One region of the Streptomyces sp. ID05-39B genome, then DNA from elsewhere that is predicted to be linked to it. Evidence: riboswitches for the same ligand, from Rfam matches in the RefSeq annotation. Region 1 holds a riboswitch; the other holds the start of a gene.
The links. A riboswitch is a leader RNA that binds a small molecule or an ion and turns the genes downstream of it on or off. The one in region 1 is predicted to bind ZMP and ZTP.
Positions count from the first base shown of each region.

Region 2: another riboswitch for ZMP and ZTP. It lies ahead of P1P75_RS31570 (glycine hydroxymethyltransferase); the one in region 1 lies ahead of P1P75_RS11060 (bifunctional 5,10-methylenetetrahydrofolate dehydrogenase/5,10-methenyltetrahydrofolate cyclohydrolase).

Region 1 covers NZ_JARGEF010000034.1:36,232-43,612, reverse strand. Annotated here, with positions in the region: gene P1P75_RS42005 (hypothetical protein) at 1-289, opposite strand, end outside; gene P1P75_RS11070 (hypothetical protein) at 336-488, opposite strand; partial or broken gene P1P75_RS11065 (transposase) at 567-725, shown strand; gene P1P75_RS11060 (bifunctional 5,10-methylenetetrahydrofolate dehydrogenase/5,10-methenyltetrahydrofolate cyclohydrolase) at 853-1,719, opposite strand; ZMP/ZTP riboswitch at 1,741-1,827, opposite strand; gene P1P75_RS11055 (hypothetical protein) at 1,994-2,935, opposite strand; gene P1P75_RS11050 (TniB family NTP-binding protein) at 2,868-4,196, opposite strand; gene P1P75_RS11045 (Mu transposase C-terminal domain-containing protein) at 4,190-5,839, opposite strand; gene P1P75_RS11040 (hypothetical protein) at 5,867-6,070, opposite strand; partial or broken gene P1P75_RS42000 (TnsA-like heteromeric transposase endonuclease subunit) at 6,144-6,515, opposite strand; gene P1P75_RS11030 (hypothetical protein) at 6,534-6,746, opposite strand; gene P1P75_RS11025 (hypothetical protein) at 6,842-7,381, opposite strand, start outside.
Region 2 covers NZ_JARGEF010000204.1:6,910-14,290, reverse strand. Annotated here, with positions in the region: gene P1P75_RS31590 (FAD-binding oxidoreductase) at 57-1,406, shown strand; gene P1P75_RS31585 (decaprenylphospho-beta-D-erythro-pentofuranosid-2-ulose 2-reductase) at 1,449-2,204, shown strand; gene P1P75_RS31580 (2'-5' RNA ligase family protein) at 2,225-2,803, opposite strand; gene trpS (tryptophan--tRNA ligase) at 2,991-4,004, opposite strand; gene P1P75_RS31570 (glycine hydroxymethyltransferase) at 4,082-5,533, opposite strand; ZMP/ZTP riboswitch at 5,578-5,666, opposite strand; gene P1P75_RS31565 (PLP-dependent aminotransferase family protein) at 5,949-7,334, opposite strand.

The DNA of each region.
Region 1 (7,381 bases):
GAAAGTCGTAGAAGGTCCGCAGCACCGTTTCGCAGTGGGCCCGCGTGGAAGGCGCGTACTTCCGGCCCGGTGCGGCTCTGCCGGTGACCGGGTTCGGCGTCCCCGGCTCCATCCTCGGGGCCGGCACTGTGGGCGCCGTGATGCCTTTGCGCTGGTGACGCCAGTGCACGCGTACCGGCTTGTCGGCGAGCTGGGGCCACCGGCAGAAGTCACGAGCCTCGGCCCTGGTCGCCTGATCCCAGCACATTTCAACGGCCCAGAGGAACCGGTACCACCGCAGCAGGTCCATCCCGTATGAGCGGATCGTCGTTGCCGACTTCGACGCGGCCTGCAGGTCAGCGAAGAACATCGCCACCGGTACAACAAGCTGCCCGATCGGGATCGAGCAGTTGGTACGGCTCGACAGCTTCGCCGGTCTCCTCCAGGCGCCCGATCTGCGGCACGACGAAGGCCGCCACGTTCCGGCTCAGCCCTTCAGCATCCTTCATGCACCAGCTAACGCCAGCACTCCGAATAGGTCACTGAGCTGCAGAAACATCGGAACTAGTTCAGTCAATACACCCCTTCTGCCCGTCCCGGCCGGCCGGACCAAGACCGGCGGGCACCCGGAAAAGTGGCCGCGGCGCGAGATCGTCGACGGCATCCGCTACATCGTCGACAACGGCGCGAAGTGGCGGGCTCTGCCTGCGGACTTCCCACCCTGGGAGACGGTCTACGGGTTCTTCTGGAGGACACTCATCACCACGATGACCCGGCGGCTCACCCGCAAAAAGCCCCGCACCAACTGGACCAAAAAGTTCAGGTCAGCAGGCTAGCCGCTTGTCGTCCACGCCAAAATCAAGGGTGCCCTCCTCATCGGCCGGCCAGCCCAAGCTGGACGGATGCCGCGTCGACCGTCTGCGCCAGCAGGACTGCGATGGTCATGGGTCCGACCCCGCCGGGGACCGGCGTGATCAACCGGGCACGAGTGCGGGCAGTGTCGAAGTCGACGTCGCCCACGTTGCCGGGGTTGTATCCGGCGTCGATCACGACGGCCCCTGGCTTGACGTCCTCGCCGCGAATAAGACGAGGCCGTCCCACGGCCGCCACAACAACGTCCGCTTCCTGCACGATCGCGGCCAGATCGGTCGTACGGGAGTGGCAGTAGGTGACCGTGGCGTCCCGGGCGAGCAAGAGCATTCCGACGGGCTTGCCGAGGATCGCACTGCGCCCCACGACAACGGCATGCTGCCCAGCAAGATCGACCCCATACTCGTCCAGGAGCCGCATAATCCCGCCCGGGGTGCACGATGCGAATCCAGGCAGTCCGAAGCTCATCGCCCCGAAGGAGCTCATCGTGACCCCGTCGACGTCCTTCTCCGGCGCGATAGCCTCGAATGCCGCCCGCTCATCGATGTGAGGGCCTACCGGGTGCTGAAGCAAGATGCCGTGCACTCCGGCGTCCTGCGAAAGGGACTGGAGGGTCTCCACCAGCTCAGCGGTTGCAGTGGCGGCCGGCAGGCTGACAAGCCGGGACTCGATGCCCGCCTTCGCGCAACGGGCCCGCTTCATCCGGACGTACGTCACCGAAGCCGGGTCCTCACCTACCAGCACCGTTGCGAGGCAAGGCGTCACGCCGACACGTCGCGCAAGCTCTGTCGCCTTGCCTGACGTCTCCTCAACGATGCGTCGGGCAAGGCCCACGCCGTCCATGAGCCGGGCTGTCTGTGTCTGGGACATGGTCGCCTCCAGGCGTCGCTGACCACTCGCCCAGGCGCACGGCATCGACCGATTCGTCAGACCGCTCCCCGGTGGTGCTCCACCTCAGCGCCAGTCACGGCCCACGCACCACTCTAGTGGCACCCTTCCGTTGATCAGGAGCGGGAATGTCCCGTCTCAAATGATCTGGTCTGCGAGTAGGGCTGTGACCTGCGGCGACCAGATCAGTTGAGACGCCGGGCCGCCGAAAATCTCAAGTGATCTGGTCCCGGAAGCCGGGATGCCAGGTGTTGTCTCAGTTGTTCTGGTCTGTCCCTGCTGTTTCGAAGTGATACCAGCTTTGGGTGTTCAGCCAGGACTGGTAGTCCCTGAAGATCCTTGCGAGGCTGTCGGGTTGCTCTCGCTGGTCCAGAAATTCGCCCAAGAGCTGGAAGAGCGTCGCGACGGCTTCGATGTCGGCGTGGGGCGTGAGCGGATGGATCCATCCTGCTGGGGCGAGGTGGCGAACGAGGGCAGGCCAGGTGAGGTCGTGCCCCCTGCCGGGCCGGACGACCAGCCACTCGTGGAAGCCGGCGAGCATGCTCCAGGAGGTCCCGGCGTCGCAGCCCAAGACGAAGGCGGTGGTGGTTGCGAAGGAGCCGTCGATGCCGTGCATCGCGGGCTGTTGGCGAATGGCGGCCAGCAGGCCGCGGTGGTTCCTGATGACGTTGACCTGCAGGGCCTGATGGGTGGCGCCGAGGAAGTCTCCCGGTGTGCGCCGTGGGGTGCCGGCGACGCCGTTGGGGTTCGTGAGCGGATGACCGACGAGGAAGCGGCGCACGGTGGCATAGGAGACGTCGGCGTCGTGCTCGTCCAGAAGCCTTTCCCAGATCAGACGGGTCGGAGGGAGTTGGCCGCCGTTCGTTGCCGCGTATTCGTCGAGGATGGCGTCGAGGGCGGGCCGGATGCGGTCCAGGACCGGGTTCTCCTTGACGGTGCGCGGCTTTCGAGGCGGCGGTGTCGGGGAGGCGAGGGCTTGCAGAATGGTGCGGCTGTGCACGTGGTGCCGTTTCGACAACGCCGCGACCGACAGGTGTTCCTTGTGGGCGTCGCGTCGAATGGCGGCGAAGAGTGCGGGCTTTTCCGCGCTGAGGGTGACGTGTCTTTTGGGCTTCCCTGGCTCGTCCGGTTCAGCCGATTTCCTTGCGGCGAGGTCTGGCAGTGCCCGTTCGAGCGCGCCTTGCTGACGTCCGGTCACTGCGGCGAGCCGGTCGCCTCGTGGGCGAGTTCCGTAGCCGTAGTCGGGTGCCGGCGAGGTATCCACGCAGGTAGCTGGGTTTGAGGTGGTTGGCGCGGGCCAGGCGGCGGATGTAGGAGTCGGTGCTCTCCCCGCTCTTCGGGCGGGGCCGGGCTGGCAGTGGGCGGAGCCGGTCGCCATCGTCAACGCTGGTGGTCATGAAGCCGATTTGGTCGTGCGGGTCTGGGCGGCGCGGTCGAGTTTGACGCGTTCCAGCGAACTTCCGGGTGATCTTCTCTGTGCCGTCGAGGATGGCGTCGATGGCGGCCCCGCGGATGAGGTGGGACAGGCTGCCGATCATGCCGCCGGTGCGTTGGTGGAGGTAGTGGGCCAGCCCTTCCAGGGTCTTGTGCTGGTGGTGGTGCAGTCGCAGGGCCTCTTCGAAGGTGCTGACCAAGCCGGTCCATTCCGCAGTGCGGGGGAAGGGAATGGTGTCGATGACCGCGAAGCGCCCGGCGATCTGTCGGCCACGGGTGCCGTTGAACAGCCCGTTCGCCTCCAGGTCCACTCCCGCATAGACGAAAGTGGCCGGGATCCGCTCCGAGAAGTACTTCAGCGTGTCCGAGACCTCGGCGCCGTTCCTGGTCGCCAGTGAGAGATTGTGCAGCTCGTCGACACACACGACGCTCACTCTTGCGTCGATCAGGACGCCGCAGACGGCCTCGATGACGTCGGTGATGTTGGCGCGGGTGGTAACGGGCAGGCCCAGGAAGCGGGCGAACTCGACGGCCAGCATGCGTGAGGTCGCGGCGGGCGGGACGGTGACGTAGCCCACCGGGATCCGGTCGACGCCGGGGTGCTGGCGTCGGTCGATGACCTCGATGGTCTTGCCGAACTGGGTGAGCGCGGTGGTCTTGCCGGTCCCGGCCGCGCCGGACAGGATCAGGCCCCGGCGGGCGCTGATCGCGTGCCGGTCGAGCAGGGTCAACCGCCTGCCGGCATGGACGACGGTGCGCAAGGTGGAGGTCGCGGCCACGGTCAGGCGGGTGTGGTAGTCGAGGCGGACGTCGTCGTAGTCGAGCCGTCCGTCGTCGTCCAGGTCGGTGAGTTGGTTCTCGGTCAGGAGGTCAGCAGGTGCCGGGTCCTGGGTGGTGAACTCCCGCCAGCCCTCCAGGGTGGTGAGGTAGCGGTGCAGGTCTTCGCGGTCCAGGGCGCGTCGCCATCCGTGCTGCCGACCTGGGTTCGTGTCCTGGCCGGGGGTGGGTCCGGTCGCGGTCACCATCGCTTGTCCGCCTCCTTGAAGGGGTCGAAGATGCCGAGCGGGATGACCTTCGCGTTCGGCTCGTCATCTGTGCTGTCCACCGCCTCGTCATCGTGGAGAGACAGCTCGTTCTCGGTGGCTGGTGGTGGTTCTGGCCTGGGCGGACGCGGTCCCGTGCTCTCGGCGGCGGCTCGGGTCCTGGCGGCGACGCGCCGGTCGCGCTTGGACGGCCGCGCGGCAGGTTCGTCGTCCTGGTCGGGTGGTCCCTGGTTGGCTCTGACCAGCAGCTTGGCGACGGCCTGGGCGATCTCCTGTTCGGTCGGTGTCGGGTTGCCCTTGCTCCGCAGGTCGGCTGCCGCGTGGTCCCATGCCAGGTCGCCGAAGGGCTGCGGGACGCCGCCGAGGTGCTTCCAGGGGACCGGGATCCAGCCGGTCTCCCAGTGGTGGCGCATCCAGATCCAGGCGGCGTCGTAGGGGTCGCGGTGGATTTCCCACAGGTCCCGCTTGCGTGTGACACCGGAGGGCTGTCGCCGGAACGGGGCCAGGTCGGGGCAGTCGTAGACCCGGTTGTTGATTTTGATCCCGTAGGAGTTGACGGCCCGCCAGGTGGCGGGCAGCAGTTCGACGTAGTCGTCGCCGCCAAGAGCAAGGGGGACGTAGCCGGCGCTCTCGACCAGGGCGGCGTACTTCTGGTTCGGGGTGAAGGTGCGGCCGGGAACGCCCGGGTCGCGGAGCCCGTCATGGGGTCTGGATTGCCACTTGGCGACAAGCCACTCGTCGAGAAATTCCTGGATCTCCAGCATTGACCACAACGGCTCGTCCTCCACGCCTCGGCCGCGGTGCTCGGCGGTGCCGCCGAGGTAACCGGGCAGGAACTGGCAGAACAGCGTGGCCACTGATTCAAGTGTGCGTTCGATATGGGGATTCTCCGCCGGGGAACGTGGGTGCCAGGGCTGGAAGGTGATCTCCAGGGTGCGGCAGGCGGAGCGGGAGTTGTCCGAGATGAACGCCTTGCCCCGGTCGCAGACGATGGTCTCAGGGATGATCACAGGCCGGGCCGCGGCGTGCTCCAAGCGCTCGTCCAGGGTTAGCAGCCGGCGGTGCGGCAGCACCGAACGGGACATCGCCAGGGCCTGGACCCAGCCCGGCCGCATCGGCTCCGGGGTCAGCGCGCGGGCCAGCAAAAGGGAGGCGTCCACCGACTTGGTGGTCGGCCGCACCACCGCCGCGGCGACGGTCCGCGTCGCTAGGTCGATGAGCGCGCAGAGCTCGACTCTCCCGGGGACCCCGTGGTCCAGCCGCACCAGCACGTCCAGCGGGGTGGAGTCGATCTGCATCAGCTCGCCCGGGGCGGCGACCGACTCGTAGCGGAACGGCCCCTCGGGCTGGTCGGCCAACGAGCGGCGGGTGCGGGCCGAACCGGTGACATGGACCCCGTGCGACAGCTTGTCAAAGAGCTGGTGGAACGTGGCCCGCGACGGCATCTCCACCACGGCCAGGCCATGCTCGGCCTCCAGGATCCGCTCGGTTCGCCATCGCGCATGCTCGATCGTGCGGGTGGAAGCCGGGATGCTCTCGCCGATCGCCTGGCGGATCGCCGCCACCACCCGCGGGTCGGCCCGGCCGACCCGCGAGGCGTGCGGGGCGAGCCGGTGGTCCACCACCGCCGTGATCCCGCCGGCCTCGTACTGCTAGCGCTTGCGTTTCACCGTCCGCGCCGTGACCTCCTCGCCCAGCGCGACCAGTTCATCCGCCTTCGCCCGCTCGCGTTGCGCCAGCGATTGGCAGGCCGGGTCGTACTCGGGCTTGAGCCGGGCCCCGGCCGGGGCGTCGGGGGGCAGGCCGGTGAGGAGTTCGACCAGGTGCCGCTGCCACCACAGGGCGCGGGCGGCCACCGGGCCGGGCAGTCTGCTGCCAGAGCAGGTGGTAGAGCACCGGCAGCACGGCCAGCCGGTCGCCGACGTGCTCGGCCCCGGCGAGCAGGGGCAGGGGTTCGGCGAAGACTTCCCGTAGCCGGTCAGCCGATGGCGCGTGATAGCAGCGGCCGTGGCGGTAGCGGGACAGCCAGCGCAGGTTCACCCGGTAGGGCTGGCGCAGGTCGCCAACGTGACGAAACTGCCAGCCCACCTCCTCGCAGACCCGTGCGGTGAACGCGAAGACCTCGGCGGTGTCCTCGTCGACCAGATCTTCCAGTCGCACGTCGACAACGACACCGGTGCCGTCCCGTAACCGGACAAAGTAGTCCGGGGTATGCCCTCGCTCCCGCTTCCCGTCCGTCCAAGTAAGCCGGAAGGGCTGCGAGGACAGCGCGACGACAGCGGGATCGAAGTCCAGCGCCATCGCCGCGTCCCGCTCCACTCACGACTCGTAGCCCACCTGGGTCCGCGAGGTCGCCGCCCAGTACTCACCGGTGAAGTTCTTCTGCCCGAACGAGGCGAACGACCTCACCGGCGAGGCCGGCTCGAACGCCTCGGTCCAGCAGCGTGCCAGTGGCCCGGAACGCTCGACACCGTCGGCGTCGACAAACCCGATCTCGATGCCTGAGGCGTACTCCGGGGCAGAGGCCCTCAACGCCGATCCGTCCATCGACACCCCCAGCCGCGATCTCCCCGTCGCTGCGAGGGTGATGCACCCCGTGGGGGCCCATGGCGGAGAGTTGGTTGCCGTCACTCGAAAAGGTGACGACCCGTCTCAAACCATCTGGTCGACGCAGGCCAGCAGGGATTTGACGACTCCGTGCCGGGCCGTGGCCGCTGGGGAGTCAACGCCCGGCTGGAGAGAGGAGCGCGTAGTTCGACGCGCAGTCGGATGGACGTGTCGATGGGCAGTCCCAAGCCGGCGTGGCGAAGATCCTTTGAGTAGCGTGCGATGAGGTCCAGATCCCGTAGTTGCCGCTGGAGCTCGGAGGCGAGTGCCTCGTCCGTGTCGACAACGGGGAGTTCGTCTTCTTCCTGATCGGCCAGGTACTCAAGGTGCTGGTCGATCGCCTCAACCGCCCGGCTGCTGGTCCAAGCGGCGAATTCCTGGCAGCCGAACAGGTAGGCATGTGCGGCATACAACGCCGCCGCTGCAGCCGACTCGTCCGCGTCATCCGGCCCGTCCTGGCCGTCGTTGTGGCAGTACTCGCTGAGCATGTACTCGCCGACACCGCGCTTGACGGCCGAGAAGGCCGTCGAGTCGCCGAGGACGCCCTCCCATACGGAATT
Region 2 (7,381 bases), on a different contig from region 1:
GGAGAGTGGAATGTTTCAAAAGTAATCGCCCACAAAGGGGCGATACGGTCACCGGCATGCCTGCCGAGACCGTTTCCGTCACGGGGTGGGGCCGCACCGCTCCCACCACCGCCCGTCTGATCCGTCCCAGGACGTACGAGGAGGCCGTGACCGCCGTCCGGGACTCAGGGGCGCGCGGAAGCATCCCCCGGGGCCTGGGACGGGCGTACGGGGACGCGGCGCAGAACGCCGGCGGTGCGGTCCTCGACATGACGGGCCTCGACCAGATCCACGCCATCGACGTGGCCGGCGGCAGCGTCCTGTGCGACGCGGGCGTCTCCCTGCACCACCTCATGGAGGTCCTGCTGCCGCTGGGCTGGTTCGTCCCGGTGCCCCCCGGCACCCGCTATGTGACCGTCGGCGGGGCGATCGGCGCCGACATCCACGGCAAGAACCACCATGTGTCCGGCTCCTTCTCCCGGCACGTCGTCTCGCTGGAACTGCTCACCGCCGACGGCACGGTCCGCACGGTCCGCCCCGGCACCGCCCTCTTCGACGCGACCGCCGGCGGCATGGGCCTGACCGGCGTGATCCTCACCGCGACCGTCCGGCTCCAGCCCGTCGCGACGACCCTCATGTCCGTCGACACCGAGCGCGCCACCGACCTCGACGACCTGATGGCCCGGCTGACCGCCACCGATCACCGCTACCGCTACTCGGTCGCCTGGATCGACCTCCTCGCCCGCGGCGCCGCCACCGGCCGCGCCGTCCTCACCCGCGGCGACCACGCGCCGCTCGCCGCGCTGCCCGCCCGCGCGCGCAGCGCCCCGCTGTCCTTCCGCCCCGCCCGGCTCCCTGCCGCCCCCGCGTACGTCCCCGAAGGGCTGCTCAGCCGCAGGACCGTGGGCCTGTTCAACGAACTCTGGTACCGCAGGGCGCCCCGCGCGCGCCGCGGCGAACTCCAGCGGCTGTCCGCCTTCTTCCACCCCCTCGACGGCGTCCCGCACTGGAACCGTGTCTACGGCCGCGGCGGCTTCGTGCAGTACCAGTTCGTCGTCGGACACGGCCGGGAGGAGACGCTGCGCCGGATCGTGGACCGCATCGCGCGCCGCCACTGCCCGTCCTTCCTCGCCGTCCTCAAACGGTTCGGGGACGCCGACCCCGGCTGGCTCTCCTTCCCCGTGCCCGGCTGGACGCTCGCCCTGGACATCCCGGCCAACCTGCCCGGCCTCGGCACCTTCCTCGACGAACTCGACGCGGAGGTCGCCGCCGCCGGCGGACGCGTCTACCTCGCCAAGGACTCCCGGCTGCGCCCCGACCTGCTCGCCGCGATGTACCCGCGGCTGGACGACTTCCGCGCGCTGCGCGCGGAGCTGGACCCCCGCGGGGTGTTCGTGTCCGACCTCGCGCGCCGCCTCACCCTCTAGACCCACCGTCCGAAAAGCACCTCCAGAACCCCAGGAGCAGTCGTGAAGGACGCCTTCGGCCTCCCCCAGTCCCTTCTCGTCCTAGGAGGCACGTCCGAGATCGCGCTCGCCACCGCGCGCCGCCTGATCGCCCGCCGCACCCGCACGGTCTGGCTCGCCGGACGACCCACGCCCGCCCTGGAGTCGGCCGCCGCCGACCTGCGCGCCCTCGGCGCCGACGTGCGCACCCTCGCCTTCGACGCCCTCGACCCCGAGTCGCACGAGAGCGCGCTCGGCAAGGTGTTCGCCGAGGGCGACATCGATCTGGTGCTGCTCGCCTTCGGTGTCCTGGGCGACCAGGCCCGCGACGAACGCGACCCGGCGGCCGCCGTGCGCGTCGCCCAGACCAACTACACGGGCGCGGTGTCGGCGGGCCTGGTCGCCGCCCGCGCGCTCCAGTCACAGGGCCACGGCTCCCTGGTCGTGCTGTCCTCGGTGGCCGCCGAGCGGGCCCGCCGCGCCAACTTCATCTACGGCTCCAGCAAGGCCGGCCTGGACGCCTTCGCGCAGGGACTGGGCGACGCGCTGCACGGGACGGGCGTCCACGTCATGGTCGTACGCCCCGGTTTCGTCCGGACGAGGATGACCGCCGGGCTGGAGGAGGCGCCGCTGGCGACCACCCCCGAGGAGGTCGCGGCGGCCGTCGAACTGGGGCTGCGGCGCCGCTCGGAGACGGTGTGGGTGCCGGGGGTACTGCGCGTGGTGATGTCCGGGCTACGGCATCTGCCGCGCGGGCTGTTCCGCAGGCTGCCGGTGTAGAGCCGCGGCGCGCGCTCGCCTCAGTGGGTGGGCAGGGAGCCGCGGTCCAGGTGGGCGGCCTGCGGGGGCACGACGGGGCCGCCGAAGGTGTACTCGTGGAGCTTGCGCCAGATGCCGTCGGGGCCCTGCTCGTAGAGGGCGAAGCCGGTGCAGGACCACTCGGCCCGGTAGTCGGCGAGGTCCTCGTAGGCGCGGTCCATCGCCGCCTCTTCGATGCCGTGCGCCACCGTGACGTGCGGGTGGTAGGGGAACTGGAGGTCGCGGGCGACCGGCCCGGAGGCGTCACGGACCTGCTTCTGCAGCCAGGCGCAGGCCGAGGCGCCCTCGACCACCTGCACGTACACGACCGGCGACAGGGGCCGGAAGGTGCCGGTGCCGGACAGCCGCATCGGGAACGGGCGGCCGGCCTCGGCCACCGCGGACAGGTGCGCCTCGACGGCCGGCAGGACGCCGGCGTCGATCTCGGTCGGCGGCAGCAGCGTGACGTGCGTCGGGATGCCATGGGCCGCGGCGTCGCCGAAGCCCGCGCGCCGCTCCTGGAGCAGGCTGCCGTGGGGCTCCGGGACCGCGATCGACACACCGATCGTTACGGTCCCCACGTCGTCTCCTTCGTCGCGTCGGATGTGCCGGGCGCCGGCCGGATGCCGGTTCGGTGCCGGTTCATGCTCAGCCGTACGGCTATCGACTGTACGGCCACGGGCCTGCTGGGGGCAGGCGCAGCGGAAGTGATGTGCAGCGCTCTGCCCGGGGGAATGTCTGTGCGGTGGTACGCCCTCAGCGCTCGGCTCAGTGCTTGGCGGGCAGGAAGCCCACCTGCTCGTACGTCCGGGACAGTGTCTCCGCGGCCACGGCGCGGGCCTTCTCCGCGCCCTTGGCCAGGATCGAGTCGAGCGTCTCCGGGTCGTCCAGGTACTGCTGGGTACGGTCCCGGAACGGCGTGACGAAGTCGACGACGACCTCGGCGAGGTCGGTCTTGAGGGCGCCGTACAGCTTGCCCTCGTACTGCCGCTCCAGCTCAGCGACGCTGGTGCCGGTCAGGGTCGAGTAGATGCCGAGGAGGTTGCTCACGCCGGGCTTGTTCTCGGCGTCGTAGCGGATGACGGTGTCGGTGTCGGTGACCGCGCTCTTGACCTTCTTCGCGCTGGCCTTCGGCTCGTCGAGCAGGTTGATGAGCCCCTTCGGCGTGGACGCCGACTTGCTCATCTTGATCGACGGCTCCTGAAGGTCGTAGATCTTGCCCGTCTCCTTGAGGATGTACGGCTTCGGGATCGTGAAGGTCTCGCCGAAGCGGCCGTTGAAGCGCTCGGCGAGGTCGCGGGTCAGCTCGATGTGCTGACGCTGGTCCTCACCGACCGGCACCTCGTCGGCCTGGTACAGCAGGATGTCCGCGACCTGGAGGATCGGGTACGTGAACAGGCCGACCGAGGCGCGGTCGGCGCCCTGGCGGGCCGACTTGTCCTTGAACTGGGTCATGCGGGAGGCCTCGCCGAAGCCGGTGAGGCAGTTCATGACCCAGGCGAGCTGGGCGTGCTCGGGAACATGGCTCTGCACGAAGAGCGTGCACCGGTCCGGGTCGAGCCCCGCCGCGAGCAGCTGCGCCGCGGCCAGCCGGGTGTTGGCGGACAGCTCCTTCGGGTCCTGCGGAACCGTGATCGCGTGCAGGTCGACGACCATGTAGAACGCGTCGTGGGACTCCTGGAGGGCCACCCACTGACGGACGGCGCCGAGGTAGTTGCCGAGGTGGAACGAGCCTGCGGTGGGCTGGATTCCGGAGAGCACGCGGGGACGGTCTGAGGCCATGTCCACCATTGTCTCAGAGCGCGGGGACCGCCCGGAACGGGTCCCGGGCAGCCGTGCGGGCTGCCCGGGTGCCGGTGTCAGCCGAGGTCGATCTCCGGGTACAGCGGGAAGCCCGCGACCAGGTCGCTCGCGCGGCGGGAGATCTCGTCGGAGACCTTCTCGTCCAGGACGTGGGAGGCCTTCGACGGGGCGCCCGACTTCGTGGTGCCCGGCTCCGCGGTGGTCAGGACGCGGTCGATGAGGGCCGCGACCTCGTCCATCTCGGCCGCGCCGAGGCCGCGCGTGGTCAGCGCCGGGGTGCCGATACGGATGCCGGAGGTGTACCAGGCGCCGTTCGGGTCGGCGGGGATGGCGTTGCGGTTGGTGACGATGCCCGAGTCGAGGAGGGCCGTCTCGGCCTGGCGGCCGGTGAGGCCGTACGAGGTGGCGACGTCGATCAGGTTGAGGTGGTTGTCGGTGCCGCCGGTGACGAGGGTCGCGCCGCGCCGCATCAGGCCGTCCGCCAGCGCGCGGGAGTTGTCGACGATGCGCTGGGCGTAGTCCTGGAAGGCGGGTCGGCGGGCCTCGGCCAGGGCGACCGCCTTCGCGGCCATGACGTGCGGGAGCGGACCGCCGAGGACCATCGGGCAGCCGCGGTCGACCTGGTCCTTGAGGGAGTCGTCGCACAGGACCATGCCGCCGCGCGGGCCGCGCAGCGACTTGTGGGTGGTCGTCGTGACGATCTGGGCGTGCGGGACCGGGTCGAAGTCGCCGGTCAGCACCTTGCCCGCGACGAGGCCGGCGAAGTGCGCCATGTCGACCATCAGGGTCGCGCCCACCTCGTCGGCGATCTCCCGCATGATGCGGAAGTTCACCAGGCGGGGGTAGGCGGAGTAGCCGGCCACGATGATGAGCGGCTTGAACTCGCGGGCGGACGTGCGCAGCGCCTCGTAGTCGATCAGGCCCGTCGCCGGGTCCGTCCCGTAGGAGCGCTGGTCGAACATCTTGCCGGAGATGTTGGGGCGGAAGCCGTGGGTGAGGTGGCCGCCGGCGTCCAGGGACATGCCGAGCATGCGCTGGTTGCCGAAGGCCCGGCGCAGTTCCGCCCAGTCGGCCTCGGAGAGGTCGTTGACCTGACGGACGCCGGTCTTCTCCAGGAAGGGTGCTTCGACGCGGTCGGCGAGGACGGCCCAGAAGGCGACCAGGTTGGCATCGATGCCGGAGTGCGGCTGGACGTAGGCGTGGCGGGCGCCGAAGAGTTCGCGGGCGTGCTCGGCGGCGAGGGACTCGACGGTGTCGACGTTGCGGCAGCCGGCGTAGAAGCGGCGGCCGACGGTGCCCTCGGCGTACTTGTCGCTGAACCAGTTGCCCATCGCGAGGAGGGTCGCCGGGGAGGCGTAGTTCTCGGAGGCGATCAGCTTGAGCATCTCGCGCTGGTCGGTGACCTCCTGGCCGATCGCGTCGGCGACGCGCGGCTCGACGGCGCGGATCACGTCGAGGGCGGCGCGGAAGGCGGTGGACTCGGTGGAGAGGGGCTGCTGCTCTGACATGACGTCGGCCTCCGGGTGGCGTGGCGTGCAAGCGGTCACGGTCTCGGTCTGGCCCAGGCGCACGGCACTCGGTCACTCCAGGCCGCTCCCCGATGGTCCGTCCCATCCCAGCGCGCCAGTCACGGCCTGCCTGCCAGCCTACCGGGGTGGCGGGTCACCGAAGGCGCCACGTCCACCATGCGAGCGACGGGCCGGGGGCGGGCGGCCGTCACCCCTGGAGTCCGTGTTCGGGCTCTTCGGAAGGGTGCGGGCCCTCGGTGCGGCGGTCTGTGGACGTCCGCCCGGCGACGGCGGGGTGGTCCGGCTCCGCGACCGCACGAGGGTCGCACTGGGCCGGCCGGCGGTGACCGGCTTCACGATCGGCGGCTGCCGTGCCGGGGCGCCTCGGGGGCGGAGGGCCGACGGTCCGGGTCGGTTACGGCAGGACTCTGCACAGGGCGTTCAGGGCTCCTGTCCAGGCGTGGTCGGGTGGGGTGCCGTAGCCGACGACGAGGGCGTCCAGGGGGGCCGTGCGGGCTGATTCGTGGCGGAAGCGGGAGAGGCCGTGCAGGGCCAGGCCCTGCCAGGCCGCTGCCTGGATCACCGGCTGCTCGGTGCCGGGCGGGAGCCCGACCACGGCGTGCAGGCCGGCCGCGATGCCGGTCACGCGGGCGTCGGGGGCGTGTTCGGCCAGGGCCGTGACCAGGGCGTCGCGGCGGCGGCGGTAGCGCAGGCGGGCCGAGCGGACGTGGCGGTCGTAGGCGCCGGAGGTGAGGAACTCGGCCAGGGTCAGCTGGTCCAGGACGCCGCAGGTGTCGATGCGGCCCTTGGCGACGGCGGCCCGCTCGGCGAGGCCGGGCGGGAGTACGGCCCAGCCGAGCCGCAGGGCGGGCGCGAGGGACTTGCTGGCGGTGCCCAGGTGGACGACGTGGTCGGGGTCGAGGCCCTGGAGGGCGCCCACGGGCTGGCGGTCGTAGCGGAACTCGCCGTCGTAGTCGTCCTCCAGGACCAGTCCGCCGGTGCGGCGCGCCCAGTCCAGGACGGCCGCGCGCCGGTCGCGGTGCAGGGGGACGCCCATCGGGAACTGGTGGGCGGGCGTGAGGAGGACGGCTCCGGCGTCGCCGAGCCCGTCGGGGTCGGTGCCGAGGTGGTCGAAGGGCAGCGGGACGGTCCGCAGTCCGGCCGCCGTGAGCTGCTTCTCGTGCTCGTCGAGGCCGTACGACTCGACGGCGACCGTATGGACCCCGCGGGCGCGCAGAACCCTGCCGAGCACCTGGAGTCCGTGCGCGAACCCGGCGACGACGAGGACGCGTCCGGGGTCCGTGCGGACGCCGCGGACGCGGGCGAGGTAGTCGGCGAGGGCGGTGCGCAGTTCGACGCGGCCGCGCGGATCGCCGTAGCCGAGGGCGTCGTTGGGGGCGGCGGTGAGGGCGCGGCGGGCGGCCCTGAGCCATTCGGCGCGTGGGAAGGAGGCCAGGTCGGGAGTGCCGGGGCGCAGGTCGTAGGCCGGGCGGTGGCGCTCCCTGGGCCCGGGTGACGTAGCGGTCGGCGCGGCCACCACGCGGTCCGCCACCCGGGTGCCGGAGCCCTGCCTCGCGGTCAGCCAGCCCTCGGCGACCAGGTCGGCGTAGGCCTCGGCGACGGTGTTGCGGGCGACGCCGAGGTCGGCGGCGAGGGTGCGGGAGGAGGGCAGCCGGGTGCCGGGGGCCAGCCGGCCGCCGCGGACGGCCTCGCGCAGGGCGTCGGTGAGGCCGCGCCGCACGCCCGGACCGGTCGGTTCGAGGTGCAGGTCGACACCCAGAGTGGCCCACGATTTCGCCATGGAAATGGACCATACCCGTGGGCAGCCTCGCGCCTAGGGTCGAGGAC